Regions from separate parts of the Streptomyces griseobrunneus genome, predicted to be linked through region 2. Evidence: riboswitches for the same ligand, from Rfam matches in the RefSeq annotation. Region 2 holds a riboswitch; the other holds the start of a gene.

Region 1 (11,131 bases), 4.8 Mb from region 2:
GTTCTCCTGCGTCAGCGGGGAGACCCTCGGCGGGTTGACGTTCTTGGCGAACGCGATCGCCGGCGGCGACGACGAGATCGGCACGCCCGGGACGTACTCCATGATGGCCTCGTTGGCCTTCTTGTAGGCCTCGGTGCGGGCCGCCGGGTCGGTGACCTTGGAGGCCGCGTTCACGGCGTCGAAGACCTTCTGGTCCTTGAAGCCCCACTGCTTGTCGGGCCCGGCGAACCAGGTGCCGATGAAGTTGTAGCCGTCGTTGAAGTCACCGGTCCAGCCGAGCAGGTGCAGGGCGCAGGAGCCGGCCTCGGTGGCGTCCAGGTAGTCCGGGGCCCACTTCATGGCCTTCGGCTTGACGGTGATGCCGGCCTTCTCCAGGTCGGCCTTCATCAGCTCGAACATGTCCTGCGGGGCAGGCATGTACGGGCGGGTGACCTCGGTCGGGTAGCAGAACTCGACGCTGAGCTTCTCCTCACCGGCCTGCTTGAGGAGGTCCTTCGCCTTGGCGGTGTCGAACGGGTACGTCTTCACCTTGTCCGAGAAGCCGGCGACCGTGTCGGGCATGAACTGGGTCGCGGCCTTGCCGCCCTCGGGCAGCTGGGTGTTGACGAGGTTCTCGCGGTCGATGGCGTGCGTGATCGCCTGGCGGACCTCGGGCTTCTTCAGCGCCGGGTTCGCGCTCTGGCTCATGCCGACGTAGAAGATGTTGAAGACGTCGCGGGTCGGGACCTCGAAGCCCTCCTTCTCCAGCGTCGTCACATCGGCCGGGGCCACCAGGTCGTAGCCGTCGATGTCACCCGCCTGGAGCGCCTGGCGGCGGGTCTCCTCGGTGGAGATGGTGCGGAAGACCAGGTTCTTCACCTTGGCCTTCTCACCCCAGTAGCCGTCGAAGGCCTCCAGGGAGACCTCCTTGTTGCCCTTGTTCCACTTGGTGATCTTGTACGGGCCGGTGCCGGCGACCGTGCCGGCCTCCTGGCTGTACTTGGGGTACGTGATCGCGTCGCCCTTGGCGGTCGCGTTCTGCTTCGCGTACTCCTTGAGCGCCTTCGGCGAGTGGATCGCGAGCGCCTGGAGGGAGAATCCGCCCGGCAGGTTCGCCGAGGGCTCGTTCACCTCGATGACAGCCGTGCTGTCGTCCTTGGCGGTGCAGGACTTGTAGTTCGGCTTGGGCGTCTCGGGGTCCTCGTTCTTCGCGAACCCGCCCATGATGGTCTGCCAGTAGTAGGAGACCGCGCTGGACTGGTACGTGCCCGTCCAGTTGAACCAGTAGTCGTAGTTCGCGCAGACCGCGGCGGCGTTGAGCGCCTCGCCGTCGTGGAACTTCACGCCCTGGCGCAGGTTGAACGTCCAGACCTTGCCGGCCGGGTCGCTCTCCCACTTCTCGGCGAGGCCGCCGACCAGCTTGCTTCCGCCGGGCTCGTGCTCCAGCAGCGCCTCGAACGCCTGACGGGTGACGCGGAACGTCTCGCCGTCGCTCGCGAGGGCCGGGTCGAGGGAACCGGGGTCACCGGATCCGGCGAAGACGAAGGTGTCCTTGTCGCCCCCCTTGGCTCCGCCCGCGTCCCGCTCGCTGGAACAGCCCGTGGCGATCAGACCGACAGCGACCGCTGTCGTGATCGCCCGGACAGCCCGGGACTTGAATATGCGCATGGGTCCACCCCTGGTTCGCCATGTGGTGAGGTTTGATGGCCGCACACTACAGACGGGGCACACCGCAAGAGAACAGTCCGGATAGCGGTGAGACCTAGTCGAGACCCGGACAGTTAACAAACCGTCCAGTTCCGGGACATCCCCCCGTGCCCCGTTAACAAGCCGGACATCTGGGGGTGTTCGGCGAGGCAGGTCCCCTCGCGCGGATCGGTGGCGCCGGAACGACCCGCAGCTCAGCGGTGCTGCTGGGGCGGGTATCCGTACCCGGGGGCGGCGGCGGGCGGCGCACCCGCCGGGGCGTGCGCCTCGCGGTCGTAGAACGGGCGGGCGTTGGCGCGCAGCCACATCGCGACCGGGTCGTACTCGTCGGACATGGCGACAGTGGAGACGGGCAGCCCGTCGGGGACCGCGCCGATCGACTGCCGCATCATCGCGCGCACCGCGTCGACGGAGGCCCGCCCGGTGTCGTACAGGTCGAGCCCGATCGCGAGGTACGGGACGCCGACCGCGGGGTGCACCCAGACGCGGCGCAGGGCGCGGACGGCCGGGGTGCGGTGGGCGTTCTGGGTGAGCTGGGCGTAGAACTGCGGGAGCTCCACGGCGGGCTCGGTCAGCCGGAGCGGGCCTGCGGGCAGCCGGTCCAGGCCGGTGGCGATCCGGCGCAGGTCGAGCCAGGGGATGCCGACGCCGCCGCCCGGGGCGTGCGGGTTGAGCCAGATGCCCCAGCGGTCGGGGAAGAGGGCGCGGGCGATGTCCCGGCCGGAGACCAGCTCATGGGCCCGGCTCCAGCCGCTGGCGGAGAGCTCCTGGGCGGAGGTGACACAGGGGGCGTACCCGAGGCCGTCGATCTCCATGGAGCCGTACTGGGCGTCCGGTGAGCCGGCCGTGCCGTTCCAGAGCAGCATCCAGACCCGGCCGTCGGCGAGGGCCGCCAGCAGCGCCTCGTAGGCGTCGTAACGCCCGGGGGTCACCTGGCGCAGCATGTGCTCGACCTGACCGGCCGCCGCAGTGCCTGACGCACTCACCCTGGGTTCCGCCCCTCATCGATCCGTCGACGCTCCCGGGCACACGGGAGCGGCCCCGCCATCAAACCAGCTTATGCGCCACTTCTGACACCGACTTGACGCCACGGTCCCCGGCGCCGGTGCCCGGGCGCCTGTCGGGCACCTCGCGCGCGCCTTTCGACGCGGTCGGAGCCCTTCGCATCGCGCGGTCAGTGGCCCTCGCGCCGGTAGAACGGCCGCACTTTCTCCCGCATCCAGTCGCCGACCAGGTCCTGGGCCACGTCCAGCAGGACCAGGTTCACCGGCCAGGGCACCTCGGCCCGGCCCAGCGCCCGTCCCAGGGCGTCCATCGGGGCGCTCTGGCCCGCGCCGTCCCAGGTGGCGAACTCGACGCCGACGAAGAGGACGGGGTCGCCGCCCTCGACGCTGGCCAGGGCCCGGCGGGCGGTGGACACCACGCCGGTGGCCTCGAACTCGGCGGAGACGGCGGTGAGGAAGTCGACGGGGTCGTGCTGCCAGTCCGGTTCGTACAGCTTGACCCGGCCGCCGGTGGCGGGGCCGTCGAGGGCGGTGCGTCCGGCCCGGCAGAGCTCGGCGACGGCGGGCGGCGGCAGCGGGATGCCGACCGCGCCGCCCGGGTTCACCGCGATGCCGACCTGCGGGGGCAGGCCCCGGGCGAAGTCGCGGGCGGGCGCCACGGCGAAGGACATATGGCTGCCGACGCAGCTGAGGAACTGGCCCTCGGAGCTGAAGACCGGCACGTACGCGGCGCCGTCGATGTCCATCATGGGCAGGTCGAGGTCGGCGCTGGCGGGCGAGCCGCCGTTGGGCAGCGGCACCCAGACCGAGCTGCGGCCGAGCACCTCGACGAGGCGGCCGCCCGCGTCGGCGACGCCGAGGGAGGCCGTCAGCACCTCTTCGAGTTCGTTGGCGGGCCACCCGTGCTGGGGGTGTGCCTGGACCTGGGCCGCAATGTCCACTGCCTCTGTGCCTCTCTCAGCTGTCGTCGCTCCGCCCAGAACCCTAACCGGAGCGGGCGTCGGAGGAGCCGTCCGTGAAGGAGATCCGGCTCAGGGCCCGCGCGGCCGCCCGGTCCAGCAGCACCGCCGAGGCGCAGCCGGCGGGCAGCGCTCCCCGTTCGGTGTCGCGGATCAGCCGGGCCACCGCGTGCCGGTGGCGGGCGAAGGCGTAACCGGAGACGCCCCGGCCGCGCTCGCGCTGCCCCTGGCGGGCCGTCCCGGGGTCCACGTCCAGCAGGAGCAGGTGCAGGGTGCGGCCCCGGCGTGCGGCGTGCCGGGCGAGCCAGCGGCGTACCCAGGTCTGCGTACCGCAGTCGTGGACGACGACGGATTCGCCGGATCGCAGGTCGGCCCAGAGCCCGAGGTAGTGGGCGGCGCGGACCAGGGGGCGGTAGAGGGCGTAGGGGAGGAAGCGGGGCAGGGCGGCGGCCCAGCGGTCGCGGGTGTTCTGGGAGTCGACGGCACGGCCGCTGACGGCCTGCCGGATCAGGGTGGACTTGCCCCCACCGGGCAGTCCGGAGACGACCACGATGTCGCCCGCGGTGAAGTCGAGGCTGTACGGGCCGTAGCCGGTGCGCGCGCGCAGATCGCGTACCACCGGCGCACGGCTGTCCAGCAGCTCCCGCGCGGGAGCGCCGGACTGTGCGGGCATCGCGCCGTGCGCGACCCCCGCGGTCGGTACCGACCGCTGCAACGCCATCGCCCATCCCCCTGCTGTCGGGCCGCACTCGCCTGCCCCTGAAGTGTAAAGAAATGGCAAGGCTCCACAACCGCCCCTGCCGTTCGCACAAGCGTTGCGGACCGGCCGCCCCACTCTGCCGCAAGGCGTGCGATGATGACCCCGCCAACTGCATACCGGCCGTTCGAATCCACGCGGGAGAGTTCCGGCCACAGTGTGAGCCGGGCGCCGAAGGAGCAAGATCCTCCCTTGAATCTCTCAGGCCCCGTACCGCGTGGATGAGGCAGATCTGAAAAGCGAGCCGCCCTGCGGCTCCACCCAAGGTGCAAGCCGAGCCCTGTGAACAGGGGCACCCCTCTCCGGGGGCATACCCCGTCAGGGGCTATCGGCGAACCTCTCAGGTTCCGATGACAGATGGGGAGGATTCGTCCTGACGTCGTCATGCCCTGGAGCCGTATCCATGAGCACTGCCCCCCGTCTCACCGCCCTCGACGCGCTGCACCGCTCGCTCGGCGCCACCATGACCGACTTCGCGGGCTGGGACATGCCGCTGCGGTACGCCAGTGAGCGCGACGAGCACAACGCCGTACGCACCCGGGCCGGCCTCTTCGACCTGTCGCACATGGGCGAGATCACCGTCACCGGACCCGAGGCCGCGGCCTTCCTGAGCTACGCGCTGGTGGGCAACATCGCCACCGTCGGCAACGGCCGGGCCCGCTACACGATGATCGTCCAGGAGGACGGCGGGATCGTGGACGACCTGATCGTCTACCGGCTTGGAGAGACGGGGGCCACCGAATATATGGTCGTCGCCAACGCGGGCAACGCGCAGATCGTGCTGGACGCGCTGACCGCCCGCGTGGCGGGGTTCGACGCCGAGGTGCGCGACGACCGGGACGCGTACGCGCTGCTAGCCGTCCAGGGCCCCGAGTCCCCCGCCATCATGAAGGCGGTCACCGATGCCGACCTGGACGGGCTGAAGTACTACGCGGGCCTGCCGGGCACGGTCGCCGGCGTCCCCGCGCTCATCGCCCGTACCGGCTACACCGGTGAGGACGGCTTCGAGCTGTTCGTGGCCCCCGAGCACGCCGAGCAGCTGTGGCGGGCCCTGACCGAGGCCGGCGAGGCGCACGGGCTGATCCCCTGCGGCCTCTCCTGCCGGGACACGCTGCGCCTGGAGGCGGGCATGCCGCTGTACGGGCACGAGCTGACGACGGCGCTGACCCCCTTCGACGCGGGCCTGGGCCGGGTCGTGAAGTTCGAGAAGGAGGGCGACTTCGTCGGGCGCGAGGCGCTCACCGCCGCCGCCGCGCGCGCCGAGACCGCGCCCCCGCGCAAGCTGGTCGGCCTGATCGCCGAGGGCCGCCGGGTCCCGCGCGCCGGTTTCTCCGTGGTCGCGGACGGCAAGGTGATCGGCGAGGTCACCTCCGGCGCTCCCTCCCCCACCCTGGGCAAGCCGATCGCCATGGCGTACGTGGACGCGGCCTTCGCCGCGCCGGGCACCGGGGGCGTGGGCGTGGACATCCGGGGCACGCACGAGCCGTACGAGGTCGTCGCGCTGCCGTTCTACAAGCGCCAGAAGTGATATCCCGGAAGGACCGGGACCGGTAGTTCCCGGGTCTTCCCGCCGCACGCAGGCGTCACGGAAGTGACGTACCTCCGTCTCACACCGTAAGACCACCGTTCATCAGCACTCCCCCGCGTACAGGAGAATTCAGGTCATGAGCAACCCCCAGCAGCTGCGGTACAGCAAGGAGCACGAGTGGCTGTCGGCCGTCGAGGACGGCGTGGCCACGATCGGCATCACGGAGTACGCGGCCAACGCGCTCGGTGACGTCGTCTATGCCCAGCTTCCGGAGGTCGGTGACACGGTGACCGCGGGCGAGACCTGCGGCGAGCTGGAGTCGACCAAGTCCGTCAGCGATCTGTACTCGCCGGTGACCGGCGAGGTGACGGCGGCCAACCAGGACGTCGTGGACGACCCCTCGCTGGTGAACTCCGCTCCCTTCGAGGGCGGCTGGCTGTTCAAGGTGCGCGTCGCGGAGGAGCCGGCCGATCTGCTCTCCGCCGACGAGTACACCGCGTTCTCCGGCAACTGAGACCTTAAGGGACCCCCTGATGTCGCTTCTGAACTCCTCACTCCACGAGCTGGACCCGGACGTCGCCGCCGCTGTCGACGCCGAGCTCCACCGTCAGCAGTCCACCCTCGAAATGATCGCCTCGGAGAACTTCGCTCCGGTCGCGGTCATGGAGGCGCAGGGCTCCGTACTCACCAACAAGTACGCCGAGGGCTACCCCGGCCGCCGCTACTACGGCGGCTGTGAGCACGTCGACGTGGTCGAGCAGATCGCGATCGACCGGATCAAGGACCTGTTCGGCGCCGAGGCCGCGAACGTCCAGCCGCACTCCGGTGCGCAGGCGAACGCCGCCGCGATGTTCGCGCTGCTGAAGCCGGGCGACACGATCATGGGCCTGAACCTGGCCCACGGCGGTCACCTGACCCACGGCATGAAGATCAACTTCTCCGGCAAGCTCTACAACGTGGTCCCGTACCACGTCGACGAGAGCGGCATCGTGGACATGGAGGAGGTCGAGCGCCTCGCCAAGGAGTCCCAGCCGAAGCTGATCGTGGCCGGCTGGTCCGCCTACCCGCGCCACCTCGACTTCGCCGCCTTCCGCCGGATCGCGGACGAGGTCGGCGCGTACCTGATGGTCGACATGGCGCACTTCGCGGGCCTCGTCGCGGCCGGGCTGCACCCCAACCCGGTGCCGCACGCCCACGTCGTCACCACCACCACGCACAAGACCCTCGGCGGTCCGCGCGGCGGCGTGATCCTCTCCACCCAGGAGCTCGCCAAGAAGATCAACTCGGCGGTCTTCCCGGGTCAGCAGGGCGGCCCGCTGGAGCACGTGATCGCGGCCAAGGCGGTCTCGTTCAAGATCGCGGCGGGCGAGGAGTTCAAGGAGCGCCAGCAGCGCACCCTGGACGGCGCCCGGATCCTCGCCGAGCGCCTGGTCCAGCCGGACGTCACCGAGGTGGGCGTCTCCGTCCTCTCCGGCGGCACCGACGTGCACCTGGTCCTGGTCGACCTGCGCAACTCCGAGCTGGACGGCCAGCAGGCCGAGGACCGGCTCCACGAGCTGGGCATCACGGTCAACCGGAACGCCATCCCGAACGACCCGCGCCCCCCGATGGTCACCTCGGGCCTGCGGATCGGCACCCCGGCGCTGGCCACCCGCGGCTTCGGCACCGAGGACTTCACCGAGGTCGCGGAGATCATCGCCGCCGCCCTCAAGCCGACCTACGACGCGGACGACCTCAAGGCCCGCGTCGTCGCGCTGGCCGAGAAGTTCCCGCTGTACCCCGGCCTGAAGTAGCACCTGGCCTGCGGTTCTGCGCATAAGGGCGGGGCACCGCGCACACTGAACGAGTGAGCGTGGTGCCCCGTCCCATGTCCCCCGCTCCGCCCTTTGCCCCGCTTGCCCCACTTGCACCGCGGGCCCCACCCCGGCCCGTACCGCACCACCTGGCCCGTTCCCGCACCACCCAGGCAGACAACGGCGTCTTCCAACCCCAAGGAGTACTCCCGTGGCCATCTCGGTCTTCGACCTCTTCTCGGTCGGCATCGGCCCGTCCAGCTCCCACACGGTGGGCCCGATGCGGGCCGCCCGGATGTTCGCGCGCCGCCTGAAGAACGAGGGGCTGATCGCGCACACCGCCTCGATACGGGCCGAGCTGTACGGCTCCCTCGGCGCGACCGGCCACGGCCACGGCACCCCCAAGGCGGTCCTGCTCGGCCTGGAGGGCGAGGCGCCCCAGACCGTGAACGTGGAGACGGCCGACGCCCGGGTCGAGGAGATCCGCTCCACCGGCCGGATCAACCTGCTCGGCATGCACGAGATCGCCTTCGCCTTCGACGACGACCTGATCCTGCACCGCCGCAAGGCGCTCCCGTACCACGCCAACGGGATGACGATCTTCGCGTACGACACCGAGGGCGCCCCGGTCCTGGAGAAGACGTACTACTCGGTCGGCGGCGGCTTCGTGGTGGACGAGGACGCGGTGGCGGGCGAGAACCCGATCGTCCCCGACGACACGGTCCTGCGGCACCCCTTCCGCACGGGCGACGAGCTGCTGCGCATGGCCCGGGAGACCGGCCTCTCCATCTCCTCGATGATGCTGGAGAACGAGCTGGCCTGGCGCACCGAGGCGGAGATCCGCTCCGGGCTGCTGGACATCTGGCGGGTCATGCAGGCCTGCGTCTCACGCGGCATGTCCCGCGAGGGCATCCTCCCCGGCGGCCTCAAGGTCCGCCGCCGCGCCGCGAACTCGGCCCGCCAGCTGCGCGCCGAGGGCGACCCGCAGGCCCACGCGATGGAGTGGATCACCCTCTACGCGATGGCGGTCAACGAGGAGAACGCGGCGGGCGGCCGCGTGGTCACCGCCCCCACCAACGGTGCGGCCGGCATCATCCCGGCCGTCCTGCACTACTACATGAACTTCGCGGCCCACGGCTGCACCGAGGCGGAGAAGGAGGACAGCGTCGTCCGCTTCCTCCTCGCCGCCGGCGCCATCGGCCTGCTCTTCAAGGAGAACGCCTCCATCTCCGGCGCCGAGGTCGGCTGCCAGGGCGAGGTCGGCTCGGCCTGCTCGATGGCGGCCGGCGCCCTGGCCGAGGTCCTGGGCGGCTCCCCCGAGCAGGTGGAGAACGCCGCCGAGATCGGCATGGAGCACAACCTGGGCCTGACCTGCGACCCGGTCGGCGGGCTCGTCCAGATCCCGTGCATCGAGCGCAACGGCATGGCGGCGGTCAAGGCGGTGACGGCCGCGAAGATGGCACTGCGGGGGGACGGAAGCCACAAGGTCTCCCTGGACAAGGTCATCAAGACCATGAAGGAGACGGGCGCCGACATGAGCGTGAAGTACAAGGAGACGGCCCGGGGCGGGCTCGCGGTGAACATCATCGAGTGCTGAGCCTGTAGGCCCCGCACCTGAGCTAGCCGTTCCCGGTTGCTGCCCGCAGGGTCAGGCCGAGGCCGACGGCTACGACGAGGAGCGAGGTGATGACGGGGCCGGTCCGTGCCAGCTTCCTGAGCAGGGGGTGGTGGCGGAGGGTACGGGCCCGGTCGTGGCTCTCGATGCGTTCGCGCAGGCGGACGAGGAGGAGGCCGGCGAGGGTGAGGGTGGCGGCCATGCCGAGTCCGTAGCCGATGACGAGGAGCACGCCGAAGGCCGTACGCCCCAGGGCTACGGCGCCCAGGAGCACGACGAGGGCGGAGGGGCTGGGGACCAGCCCGCCCGCGATGCCCATGCCGATGAGGCCGGTCCTGCTCGTGCGCCGGGCCTTCTCGGGAGCCGTTGATGTGCCTGCCGGGTCGTGGTGGTGGTCGTGGTCGTGGTCGTGGTCCGGTGGGGCGAGGGTCGCGACCGTGGAGTTGCCCTGGAGTTCCCCGGATGGCGGGCCGGCGGGCGTGGGGACCGGTGTGGCGGGGCTTGGGTGGTGGTGTGGACGGTCGGGGCCGTGGCCGTGATCGTGGCTGTGGTTGTGGTGGTGGTCGTGATCGTGGCTGTGGCTGTGGCTGTGGCTGTGGCTGTGGCTGTGGTTCGGTCCGTGGTGATGGTGGTTGTGTTGCGGCCTGCCCCGGACGGCTCCCGTGAGGAGCCAGAGGCCGATGCCGGTGACGAGGAGGCCGCTGGCGGCGCCGAGCCACATCAGGACGGTCTCACCGGCGAGATGGGTGGAGAGGGGCAGGGCGAGGCCGAGGACGAGGACGCCGGCGGTGTGGGTGAGGGTGACGGTGGCGCCGACGGTGAGGGCGTCCCGTCGGGTGCCTCGGCGGCCCGCGAGGTAGGCGGCCATGATGGTCTTGCCGTGGCCGGGCATCGCCGCGTGGGACGCCCCGAGGACGAGCGCCAGGAGCAGGGCCAGGAGTCCTACGGGGAGGGTGATCTCGCGGGCGCCGACGAGTGAGTCGAAGGCGCCGGTGACCTTGGCGAGTACCTCGCTGATCACGCCCGCGCCGGGGAGGTCCGCCGCCACCGCCGGGACGGTGGCCGTGGCCTGTCCGGGCTGGCTGCGCAGTGCTGCTGTTCGCTGGTCGAGCGGGGAGGCGAGGGGGTCCTGCGGGTACTGGCGCAGTTCGCGGGTGGTGGAGGTTGCGGGTACGTCGGCCTGGGTGATCCGGACGCCCTGGCCGGTGGCGGTCATCTCGTGCCAGCCGATGCGGGTGGTGTCGTAGGTCGATTCCGCTCGGATGTCGGTGGGCTCGGTGAGTTCGGCCGGGGCGGTCAGGTCGCAGGTGAGGCGGCTGGTCTTGAGGCCCGCTTCCCCGTTCTCGTACACCAGGGTGGCCGAGGACCGCTTCCAGTCCGCTCGCGTACCGCCCACGCTCAGGTGGAGCTGCCGGCTCAGGTCGGAACAGGCTTGCTCGGCGTGGGCGCGCGCCTCTGTGTCGCTGACCCGGCCGTCGTGGTCGGAGTCGACGGCGGGGCGTTCCTGGAGGGCTGAGATCTCTGCGCGGTCGACGACGATCCGGGCGTCGATCCGGTCGGGCCGAAGGACGAGGCCCGTGTGGTGGTTGACGCTGAAGTTGCCCAGGGGGTGGGCAGCAGCTGCGGGGGCTGCCGCCAGGCTCGCGAGGGCGGCGAGGGCGGTGGCGGTCAGGGTGGTGATGGCTCGGCGCAGGGTGTGGTTCATGGTGTCGTGTCGATTCGCTGGAGCAGGTCGCGGGCGGCGTCGGCGTGCAGGGGGTGGAAGGCAGGCTCGCGCAGTGCTTCGGTC
Region 2 (11,131 bases):
ACGTCCGAGAGATTCGCCGAGACCACGTCGTGCTCGCCGAGCGTCGGCAGGATTCCGATCATGACGATCCCCGCGTCCACCTCACCGGCCTTGCGGTGGGCGTAGGCGAGACCGGTCCGCAACTCCTCCGAGAGCTGATCGAATACCCGGCCGCCGAGCCGGTGCGGAACGATATTTACTTCCAGATTGAACATCCCTAGTTCGGTCTGGAAATCCCGGCTCGCGATGCGCTGGAGCACTTCTTGATTCATCATCCTCGGCATGCCGTCGGAGCCCGCGAGATTCAGCTCTATCTCCAGCCCCATCAGGTTCCTCGGACGGTCGAACCTCCGCTCCGCCAGCAGTCTGCCCAGCCCCTCCAGGCACTGGTTGAGCTTGGAGCGGTATGCCTGCCGATCGGACAGGTCAACGGCTCCCGCCACGACCTTCTCCCCCATCTAGGGGTCCCTCCTCCAGTGGTCGGCCCGCTGACCGGGCCGTGCGCATCACGATCGATAATGCCCAGTGGAAGTGATCCGTAACGCCCCACGGAGCACCGGAAACCCGATAGGCTGGATGACGGAGACCGGGGGCACATTCCTACGGCACGCGCCCATCGGCATTTTCGCCCGGAGAGTGCGTGGTGGAATCACCGACGAGTTTCGGCCGACCGTGCCACCGAAAGAGGCACAGGCGAGGGCTGAAATCGGCCGAGCAAATCACCAGGAAAACCGCATTTCGAAGTCCGGTTGTCGCCTTGCGCGAAATGTCCCCGGCAACTAGCGGAAACACTGAGTGAACACGTGTCGTATAAACTCCGCCTGACGAGGCAGAGAGTTGACGCAACCGGCCCGTCACCGGCCTCCTCTGGCCCCGCACGCCGACAGCGCCGTCTGCACCCGCCCACGCATCACCGTGTCTCCGAAGTGAGAGGCGACCCACTATGCCGCTGCATGTCCCCTCGGCTCCCGCGCCCGCCCTGCGCAGCGTTCTCGCGGCCCTCGGTTCTCCCACCGCGGTCCGCGAGGCGCGCACCTCCGCCCTCCGGTCCGTCCAGGGACCGCTCAGCCCCGAACTGCCGCTTCCCGTGCATGTTCTGGACCGGATCGCTCCGACCAGGACCGCACCTCGAACCCGCCTCGCGGCCTGGCGCTTCCTGATCCGGAGCGAGGGCCGCGCGATCGCCGCCGCGGACACCATGCTCACCCCGGACGGCTGGAGCTTCTCGCACTTCTTCGAGGGTCCGTATCTCGCCTCGACGGAGCTCGCGGTCCGCCAGGCGGAGGCCTCGCCCACGGCGTACCAGGCGAGACTTCTCTCCATCCCCGAGCTGTACATGCTCACCCTCTGGCTGCACGACAGCACCGAAGACGACGCCTCCGACGCCTCCGGCGGTGTGCTCGCCCCGGCCGACGTCCTGGTGCCCCTGGCGCCGGCGCCGCCGGGCATCGCCGCGCACCGGCCGCACCGGGTCGCCGATCTGCTGCCCGTGATGACCCTGCGCGTGGCACCCGGCCCGCTGCTCAGCTCCGCCTGACCGGCGGCCGAGGACAACCGGCCCCCGCAGTGGCCCGTAACGCCCGACGGCGGAACGGGCCACTGCGGGGGCTCTTTCTTACCCACTCGGACTAGCCCGGTCCGGCCACCCCGAACCACCCGAAGTGACAGTGCAGTTGCGGTGAACCGTCCGCGCGGGTGATGCGTCATGAGAGGAGTACGGGAGCTGCAGCGAAATCCCTGCGGAATCAACCCCGTAGGGCAACACTGGGACCGGACCGACTGATACGGGGGCGGCCATGAACCTCTCATCCAGCCGCAGGACACTCGACTCGACGCAGCGAAAGAACGCATCCATGTGCCAGCACCAGCCACCCTGCCCCACCGCCGACTCCCCCGACAGGGAGGCGGCCCGCCTGACGGCACACCACCCGGAACAGGGCTGGAGCCTTCTGTGCAACGGTGTCCTGCTCTTCGAGGACACCGGCGAGCTGCTGCCGGACGGTCAGATCATCGCACCGCACCGGCCGCTGGTGGCAGGCCGCGTGGTGAAGGCCGCCTGAGGCACACCTACGGACAAGGCTGTACGGAGAAGGGGCCGGCCCGGGGAGATCCCCGCACCGGCCCCGACGCATGTCAGGCGTGAGCCCCTGGGCGTCAGTTGTCGTACTCCTCCAGCGGCGGGCAGGAGCAGACCAGGTTGCGGTCGCCGAAGGCACCGTCGATGCGGCGCACCGGCGGCCAGTACTTGTCCGCGGCGGACACCCCGGCCGGGAAGACGGCCTCCTCGCGGCTGTAGCCGTGGTTCCACTCACCGCCGAGCGCGGCCGCGGTGTGCGGGGCGTTGGCCAGCGGGTTGTCGTCCGCGCTCCACTCGCCGGATGCGACCTTCTCGATCTCGGCGCGGATCGCGATCATGGTGTCGCAGAACCGGTCGAGCTCCGCGAGGTCCTCGCTCTCCGTCGGCTCGATCATCAGCGTGCCGGCCACCGGGAACGACATGGTGGGCGAGTGGAAGCCGTAGTCGATCAGGCGCTTGGCGACGTCGTCGATGGAGACGCCGGTCGCCTTGGAGATCGGCCGCAGGTCGACGATGCACTCATGCGCGACCAGTCCGGCCGGGCCGTTGTACAGGATCGGGAAGTGCGGCTCCAGGCGCTTGGCGATGTAGTTGGCGGCCAGCACGGCGACCTGCGTGGCGCGCTTGAGCCCCTCGCCGCCCATCAGGCGGACGTACGCCCATGAGATCGGCAGGATGCCCGCCGAGCCCCACGGGGCGGCCGAGATCGGGCCCACACCGGTCTCCGGGCCCGCGGCGGGCTGGAGCGGGTGGTTGGGGAGGTAGGGGGCGAGGTGCGCACGGACGCCGACCGGGCCGACGCCGGGGCCGCCGCCGCCGTGCGGGATGCAGAAGGTCTTGTGCAGGTTCAGGTGCGAGACGTCGCCGCCGAACTTGCCGGGCTTGGCGAGCCCGACCAGCGCGTTGAGGTTGGCGCCGTCGACGTAGACCTGGCCGCCCGCGTCGTGCACCTCGCCGCAGATGTCGGCGACGTGCTCCTCGAAGACCCCGTGCGTGGAGGGGTAGGTGATCATGAGCACGGCCAGCTCGTCGCGGTGCTGCTCGATCTTGGCCCGCAGGTCCGCGATGTCGACCTCGCCGTCGTCGGCGGTCTTCACCACGACGACCTTCATGCCCGCCATGACCGCGCTCGCGGCGTTGGTGCCGTGCGCGGAGGAGGGGATCAGGCAGACGGTGCGCTGGTCGTCGCCGTTGGCCCGGTGGTACGCCCGGACGGCCAGCAGGCCGGCGAACTCGCCCTGGGAGCCGGCGTTCGGCTGGATGGAGACGGCGTCGTAACCGGTGACCTCGGCGAGGCGCTCCTCCAGCTCGCGGATGAGCGTGAGGAAGCCCTGCGCCTGCTCGGCCGGGGCGAAGGGGTGCAGCGCGCCGAACTCGGGCCAGGTGATGGACTCCATCTCGGCGGTCGCGTTCAGCTTCATGGTGCAGGAGCCGAGCGGGATCATGCCGCGGTCCAGCGCGTAGTCGCGGTCGGCGAGCTTGCGCAAATAGCGCAGCATCGCGGTCTCGGAGCGGTGCTGGTGGAAGACCGGGTGGGTCAGGATGTCGTCGGAGCGCAGCAGCGCATCGGGCAGCGCCTCGGCGGCCGAACCGTCCAGCGCCTCGATGTCGCCGTCGGCGCCGAAGGCGGCCCAGACGGCGGCGATCTGGGACCGGGTGGTGGTCTCGTCGCAGGCGATGGAGACGTGGTCGGCGTCGACGCGGCGGAGGTTGACCCCACGCTCGCGGGCGTCGGCGACGATGTCCGCGGCCTTGCCGGGCGCCTTGACAGTCAGGGTGTCGAAGAAGTCGCCGTGCACGACCTCCACGCCGGCGGCGCGCAGGCCCTCGGCGAGGATCGTGGCGAAGCGGTGGGTGCGGCGGGCGATCGTGCGCAGTCCGTCGGGGCCGTGGTAGACGGCGTACATCCCGGCCATGACGGCGAGCAGGACCTGAGCCGTACAGATGTTGCTGGTGGCCTTCTCGCGGCGGATGTGCTGCTCGCGGGTCTGCAGGGCCAGGCGGTAGGCCTTGTTGCCGTCGGCGTCGACGGAGACACCGACGAGGCGGCCGGGCAGGGAGCGGGCGAACTTCTCGCGGACCGCCATGAAGCCGGCGTGCGGGCCGCCGAAGCCCATGGGGACGCCGAAGCGCTGGGTGGTGCCGACCGCGATGTCCGCGCCGAGCGCGCCGGGCGAGGTGAGCAGCGTGAGGGCCAGCAGGTCGGCGGCGACGGTGACGATGGCGCCCAGCTCGTGGGCCTGCTCGATCACGGGCTCGATGGCCCGCACGGCACCGGAGGCGCCCGGGTACTGGAGCAGGACGCCGAAGACGCCGCGCTCGGCGATCTCGGCGGGGATGCCGTCGCTGAGGTCCGCGACGACGACCTCGACGCCGGTCGGCTCGGCGCGGGTCTGGATCACGGCGACGGTCTGCGGCAGGGTGTCGGCGTCGATCAGGAAGACGCCGTTCTTGACCTTGCCGACGCGCCGGGCGAGCGCCATGGCCTCGGCGGCCGCGGTGCCCTCGTCGAGCAGCGAGGCGCCGGAGGTGGGAAGCCCGGTCAGCTCGGCGACCATCGTCTGGAAGTTCAGCAGGGCCTCCAGGCGGCCCTGGGAGATCTCCGGCTGGTACGGCGTGTAGGCCGTGTACCACGCGGGGTTCTCCATGACGTTGCGCAGGATGACGGGCGGCGTGAAGGTGCCGTAGTAGCCGAGGCCGATCATCGGCGCGAGCACCTTGTTGCGGTCGGCCAGCGACCGCAGCTCGGCCAGTACCTCTGCCTCGGTGCGGGCCGAGGGAAGGTTCAGGGCCTCCGCACTCTTGATCACGTCGGGCACCGCGGCGGCGGTCAGCTCGTCCAGGGAGCCGTAGCCGACCTGGGCAAGCATCTTCGCCTGGGCTCCGGCGTCGGGCCCTATGTGGCGCTGCTCGAACGGAATGCCCTGCTCCAGCTGGGAGAGCGGAGTGCGACGGGGGGTCATGGTGGAGGCCTCCTGGTCTGTCACGACCTGCGAGGGGCACCACGGCGCGGGTGCCCGAACGGCCTCCCCCTCTGTCATCTCAACCTGAGAGCTTCACCGGCGCGCCCGGGGGCGTGCCGACTTTCACCGTCGGTGAGGGTCGGGTCCGTCCCGGCATGTGCCCGCACGAAACCCGCCCTGCTTTCCAGAGTGACCTCGTCCGTGCGGTACGGGGGCCTGAGAGATTCCGGGGAGGATTTGCTCCTTCGGCGCCTCCGGATTCTGCACCGGAGGACTCTCCCGCACGGGGTCAGCAGCCAGTGCCAGCCTACCAGCGGCCACTGCGCCGGAGCTCTCGAGTGGCCGACACCACGGATCTGCACTTGTGTGGTGCTGGTGGAGCGACAGGGACCACCCTGAGCAGTCGCGACCAGTGGGAGGCACCGTGCAGACCGATATCGATCCGCGCCGCCTGATCGGCCGCAAGGCATTCGATCGCAAGGGCGCCAAGATCGGAACGGTGGATGAGGTCTATCTCGACGACGCGACGGGGGTGCCCGAGTGGGCTGCCGTCCGCACCGGTCTGTTCAGCAGGGACGCCTTCGTCCCGCTGGAACCCAGCGAATTCGTCGAGGACACGCTGCGGGTCCCCTTCGATCGCGCGTTGATCAAGGGCGCGCCGGACTTCGGCGTCGGCCGGCACCTCTCCCCGGAGCAGGAGCTGCAGCTCTACCGTCATTACGGTCTGGACTCCCCTCCGGCGGCGGAGAGCGGCCCCGACCGTGACTTCGGCAGGCTGGCCGGCCAGGAGGAGTAGTCGACCGGGTCGCGGACCAGCGGCAGCGGATCGGCCGGGCTCAGCTCCGGGTCGTCGATGCGGAACGTGACGACCCGGCCGACCGGACCACCGGGCTCCTCGAACCGCACCGTCACCCGGCCCACCCCGCTCCCCTGCACCCAGCCGTGCCCGTGCGCCGCGTGGCGTACGTCGTGTCCGGCGGGCCAGCGGCGGGCGGCGAGCAGCTCGGCGCTAACCCGCGCGGGCTCCTCGTCCGCCGGTCCCCCGCCCCGCTCGCCGTCGTCCGCGGCGGGCTTCTCGGGCGCCTCCGACCGCGCCGCCAGCTCCCGGGCGTCGGCGGCCTGCGCGAACAGATCCTCCTGGGTGAAGTCAGCGAGCCCCGTGACGCCCACGCCCAGGAGGCGTACGCCCCCGGTGGTGTCCACGGCCTCCAGGAGCCTGGCGGCCGCCTCACGGACCACCGTGGGGTCGTCCGTGGGGCCTCTGAGGGTCTCGGAGCGGGTCAGGGTGGAGAAGTCGTAGCGGCGCACCTTCAGCACCACCGTGCGCCCCGACCGGTCGGCGGACCGCAGCCGCTCCACGCAGCGCACCGCCAGCCGCTCCACCTCCGCCCGCACCCGCACCCGGTCGTGCAGGTCCACGTCGAAGGTGTCCTCCACCGATACGGACTTGGCGTCCCGCTCGGCGACCACCGGCCGGTCGTCGAGCCCCAGCGCCATCCGGTGGAGACCGTGGCCGTGGGCCTTGCCGACCAGCCGTACGAGCTCGTCCTCACCGGCCTCCGCGAGGTCGTGGACGGTGGTCATGCCGGCCCGCCGGAGATGGTCCCCGGTGGCGGGTCCGACCCCCGGCAGCGTCCGTACGGACATCGGGGCCAGCAGCTCGCGCTCGGTGCCCGGCTCTATGAGCACCAGGCCGTCCGGCTTGGCCTGCTCGGAGGCGATCTTGGCGAGCATCTTCGATCCGGCGAGCCCGACCGATCCGCTGAGCCCGGTCACCTCCCGGATGGCCGTACGCAGCCGCTCCCCCGTCGTCCGGGCCGTCACCGAGTCGTCCGCCACCCCGCCCGCCTCCAGGTCGACGAAGGCCTCGTCCAGGCTCAGCGGCTCCACCAGCGGGGAGAGCCGCCCCAGGAGCTCCATCACCTGCTCGCTCACGGTGCGGTACAGCGAGAACCGGGGCACCAGGTAGGCCGCGTTCGGCGCCAGCCGTCTGGCCTGGGCCGTCGGCATCGCGGAGTGGACGCCCAGGACCCGTGCCTCGTACGAGGCGGTGGCGACCACCCCGCGGGGGCCGAGGCCGCCCACGACGACCGCCTTTCCGCGCAGGCTGGGCTTGGCCGCCTGCTCCGCCGAGGCGTAGAAGGCATCCATGTCCAGGTGGAGGATGGTCGGCGCGGGTCTCACACATCCGATGCTGCCCTACGCCACTGACAACGGGACGGCCCGGCACTCCGTGGAGTGCCGGGCCGTCCCGTTCTGTCCTGCGCTGTGCGCTCAGACGCTCATCCGGCGCGGTTGCGGCGCCGGGCGAGCTCGTCGGCCGGGTTGTTGCCGATGAGGGTCTCACCGGTGTCGACCCGCTCGCCGTGGAGCTGGGAGAGCGCCACGTCCACGTCCCGCCAGACGACCCCCACGGCGATCCCGAAGACGCCCTGACCGCCCTGGAGGAGGCTGACGACCTCGTCGGGCGAGGAGCATTCGTAGACCGTCGCCCCGTCGCTCATCAGCGTCATGCGCTCAAGATCCTGGAAACCCCGGGCACGCAGGTGCTGGACCGTGGTGCGGATGTTCTGCAGAGCGACCCCGGTGTCCAGGAACCGCTTGACGATCTTGAGGAGCACCACGTCCCGGAAACTGTAGAGACGCTGGGTCCCCGACCCGTAGGCCGGTCGCACGCTGGGCTCGACCAGCCCCGTGCGGGCCCAGTAGTCCAGCTGGCGGTAGGTGATCCCCGCCGCCGCGCACGCCGTCGGTCCGCGATAGCCGATATCGCTCGCCGCTGCCACGCCGTCCGCTGCCACCGCGGCCGGCTGAACCGGCTGCCTGATGGCGTGGTCGGCTCCACTGCCGTGCTGCGGATACGGCCCACCCGCCGCCGTACCGTCGCCGCTGCTTCTCACGCCGACCTCCGTCCTTGACCTGCCCACTCGAAGGTAGGCAGTCACTGGGGGTGCGTCAACGATCGCCACACTCGGCACGCCGAGTGATAATCACCCTGAGGGTGGTTTCCCGTGTCTCGCTTCCGGGAAAGGCTTGTCGGATGCGCTGACGACACCCTTGCGGGACGGTCACTGACTGTTGGTACCGAAGTCCTCCGGTGAGATCTGGTCGAGGAATTCGCGGAACTTCTCCACCTCGTCCTCCTGCTCGTCGGGGATCGCGATGCCCGCATCGTCCAGCACGCCGTCACTGCCGTAGATCGGCGTGCCGGTCCGCAAGGCGAGCGCTATGGCGTCGGAGGGCCGGGCGCTCACCTCGACCCCGCTGGCGAAGACGAGCTCCGCGTAGAAGACCCCTTCGCGAAGGTCCGTGATCCGGACCTCGGTGAGCTCCTGGCCCACGGCCTCGAGCACATCCTTGAACAGGTCATGGGTCAGCGGCCTGGCCGGAGCCATGCCCTGCTGGGCGAAGGCAATGGCGGTCGCCTCCCCAGGACCGATCCAAATGGGGAGGTACCGGTCGCCTCCCACTTCACGCAGGAGAACGATCGGTTGGTTGGAGGGCATTTCCACCCGGACACCGACAACGTCGAGCTCGTTCACACAGCAACCCTAGGACGTGCTCGCCATGTTTGGGTAGTCGGGCTCCCCCGAGCTCAGTGCAGACGGCTGCGCAGAGCCGTCTGGACGAGCGCCGCGTGCAACCGTACGGAGAGCTCGGCCAGCTCGTTCGCGGTGGCCTCGGCATGGGCCCTGGTCTGCGGATTGCGGTGCAGGCGCAGCGGGGCGACCAGCTGCTCGACCAGCCCCGCCTCACGGTCCGCGGAGGCGCGCATGGCGCGCAGATGGCGCGGTTCCAGGCCGAATCGCCCCAGATCCGCCACAAGCTTGGCCACGGTCACCATCTCGGCGTCGTAGCCGCCCTCGGGAGCCACGACGATGAGCCCGTAGGACTCCCACTCCTCCAGCTGCTCCTCGTCGACCTGGGCGGCCGCCAGGAGCTCGGCCCGCCCGATCCGCGCGGCGGTCGCCGCACCGGGGCGGGAGTCCCACACCCCGTCGCCGAGGTCCCGCTGACCGCCCGGCGAGGGCAGCACGGGCTGCTCGCCCCGGGCCAGGGCGTCCAGATGCTCCCGGATGACCTTCAGCGGCAGATAGTGGTCCCGCTGCATGCGGAGCACCTGCGCGAGGCGCTCCACATCGCCGGGAGCGAACTTCCGGTACCCGGACGGAGTCCGCTGCGGCTCGATGAGCCCCTCGGCCTCCAGAAAGCGGATCTTGGAGATCGTGACTTCCGGAAACTCTTCGCGCAGCCGGGTGAGCACCGTTCCGATGCTCACCCAGCGCGCGTCCGCGGTGGCGGTGCCGTCACCGGCACCGCCTGTCGGTGTTCGCAGCATGGGCCTTCCTGGGGGTCCCCCCGGACGGAGTCCGGGGGCTGGTCACACGCCCCGCGGGCTCGCATAGAAGACCAGGCGGTACTTTCCGATCTGGACTTCGTCGCCGTTGGACAGCAGGACCGAATCGATGCGCTCACGGTTGACATAGGTGCCGTTGAGGCTGCCCACGTCACCCACGGTGAAGCTACCGTCCGGACCCCTGCGGAACTCCACATGACGCCGCGACACGGTCACGTCGTCGAGAAAGATGTCGCTCTGCGGGTGACGGCCGGCGGTCGTCAGGTCACTGTCGAGCAGGAAGCGGCTCCCGGAATTGGGGCCGCGGCGCACGACGAGAAGCGCCGAGCCTCCGGGCAGCGCGTCGACGGCCGCCTGGGCCTCGGGGGAGAGCGAGGGCAGAGCCGTCTGGCCCGTCGCCTCGGCCTCGTACGCCTCAAGACCGGAGATGGAGATCGTGGACGTCGTCTCCGAGGCGCGCTCGGGGACACCGCCCCGCAACGGCGCGCCGCAGTTGGAACAGAAACGACTGGCCTCCGCATTGCGGTGACCGCACCTCGTACAGACCGGCATCGACGAGCCCTCCGGGGTGAACCCTCCACCCGTACGTGAGGTTGATGGTTCGCCGAAACCTATGCGCCCGGCACCGGCAGGGTCAACGGACGACACGCCGGGACCACCCGGCCCACCGTCACCGGACACCTCATCGCGGAAGAGCGGACGCTCCGCCTCCTGCTCCTCGCCCTGGCCGTGGCGCGGAGCACGGTGGCGGGCAGCACTGTTGCTGTCCTCGCGTGCACTCTTCCCGAACAACTTCGCAAACAACTTCACGGGCGATTCCCCTTGACCGACATAGACCCGCCCGTGGGGCAGGACGAACCCTGAATGAACACACCTGCCGACCCGGACATCTTCACAACGTCCGTATCCACCCGACAGTTTCCACCACGCGCCACCAATCCGGTGCGCCGACCCCCCGCAACCTCGCGCCCTCGTCCACCAGCCCCCGGGCCCGGCGCACTCATGGGGACGACGACCGAGCGTAGTCAGGCCGCTTCGCCGGTCGCAAGGCGTCGACGACGATGTCGTCGGAGCGCTCCACGACCGCCGTGGCCTGTTCCTTCTCCAGCGTCTGCACCACACCGCCGGGGATGTTGAGGGCGGGCTCCAGGTCCTGCGGCTTGCCGATCACCTTGAACTCGTACGGTGCGTCGATCTTCTTGCCGTCCACCTGGATGTCACCGCCGTCCCCGGCGAAGTACGTATTGGCCACCACCCGGACGCCGTTGACCTCGATGGCCTCGGCCCCGGCCGCACGCAGCTCCTGGACGGTGTCGAGGAGCTTGTCGGCCGCGACCGCGCCCGACGGGTCGCTGATCGTCAGCGTGATGCCGGGCCCCTGGGCGGCCACCGTACCCGCGAGGATCCCCAGCTGCCGTTCCTTTTCCAGCGTCTGCTTCCGGGCCTCCTCGGCCTGGTCCGAGCTGTTCTCCAGCTCGGTGCGCTGGTCGTCCAGTCGCTGCTTCTCGTCCGCGAGGCGCTGGGTCCGGTCGTCGACCTCGTCGAGGATCCGGACCAGGTCCTCCTGCCGCGCCCCGCGCAGCGTGCTGTCGTCGCTGGTGGACCGCACCTGGATGGCCAGCCCCAGGCCGAGCCCGAAGAGCAGCACCGCGACGATGAGTTGAGCCCGGCTCAGCCGGGGCGGCCACAGGCCCGCCAGCAGCCTCTGACGTCCGGAGACCTCCTCGGCGGCGGGCGGCTGCGCCGGCTGTTCGG

What was found. A riboswitch is a leader RNA that binds a small molecule or an ion and turns the genes downstream of it on or off. The one in region 2 is predicted to bind glycine.
Region 1: another riboswitch for glycine. It lies ahead of gcvT (glycine cleavage system aminomethyltransferase GcvT); the one in region 2 lies ahead of gcvP (aminomethyl-transferring glycine dehydrogenase).

The regions. Positions count from the first base shown of each region.
Region 1 is NZ_CP177080.1:2,172,098-2,183,228, forward strand. It holds gene ACK8N7_RS09500 (ABC transporter substrate-binding protein) at 1-1,647, opposite strand, end outside; gene ACK8N7_RS09505 (enhanced serine sensitivity protein SseB C-terminal domain-containing protein) at 1,881-2,672, opposite strand; gene ACK8N7_RS09510 (enhanced serine sensitivity protein SseB) at 2,861-3,631, opposite strand; gene ACK8N7_RS09515 (AAA family ATPase) at 3,675-4,370, opposite strand; glycine riboswitch at 4,535-4,632, shown strand; gene gcvT (glycine cleavage system aminomethyltransferase GcvT) at 4,810-5,934, shown strand; gene gcvH (glycine cleavage system protein GcvH) at 6,071-6,448, shown strand; gene glyA (serine hydroxymethyltransferase) at 6,468-7,727, shown strand; gene ACK8N7_RS09535 (L-serine ammonia-lyase) at 7,939-9,324, shown strand; gene ACK8N7_RS09540 (nickel/cobalt transporter) at 9,347-11,047, opposite strand; gene ACK8N7_RS09545 (tetratricopeptide repeat protein) at 11,044-11,131, opposite strand, start outside.
Region 2 is NZ_CP177080.1:6,990,968-7,002,098, reverse strand. It holds gene ACK8N7_RS31895 (glutamate-cysteine ligase family protein) at 1-437, opposite strand, end outside; gene ACK8N7_RS31890 (hypothetical protein) at 923-1,516, shown strand; gene ACK8N7_RS31885 (DUF5999 family protein) at 1,833-2,039, shown strand; gene gcvP (aminomethyl-transferring glycine dehydrogenase) at 2,134-5,019, opposite strand; glycine riboswitch at 5,214-5,311, opposite strand; gene ACK8N7_RS31875 (PRC-barrel domain-containing protein) at 5,444-5,815, shown strand; gene ACK8N7_RS31870 (DNA polymerase IV) at 5,737-7,203, opposite strand; gene ACK8N7_RS31865 (MerR family transcriptional regulator) at 7,302-7,919, opposite strand; gene ACK8N7_RS31860 (bifunctional nuclease family protein) at 8,088-8,561, opposite strand; gene ftsR (transcriptional regulator FtsR) at 8,615-9,358, opposite strand; gene ACK8N7_RS31850 (FHA domain-containing protein) at 9,401-10,186, opposite strand; gene ACK8N7_RS31845 (DUF881 domain-containing protein) at 10,377-11,131, opposite strand, start outside.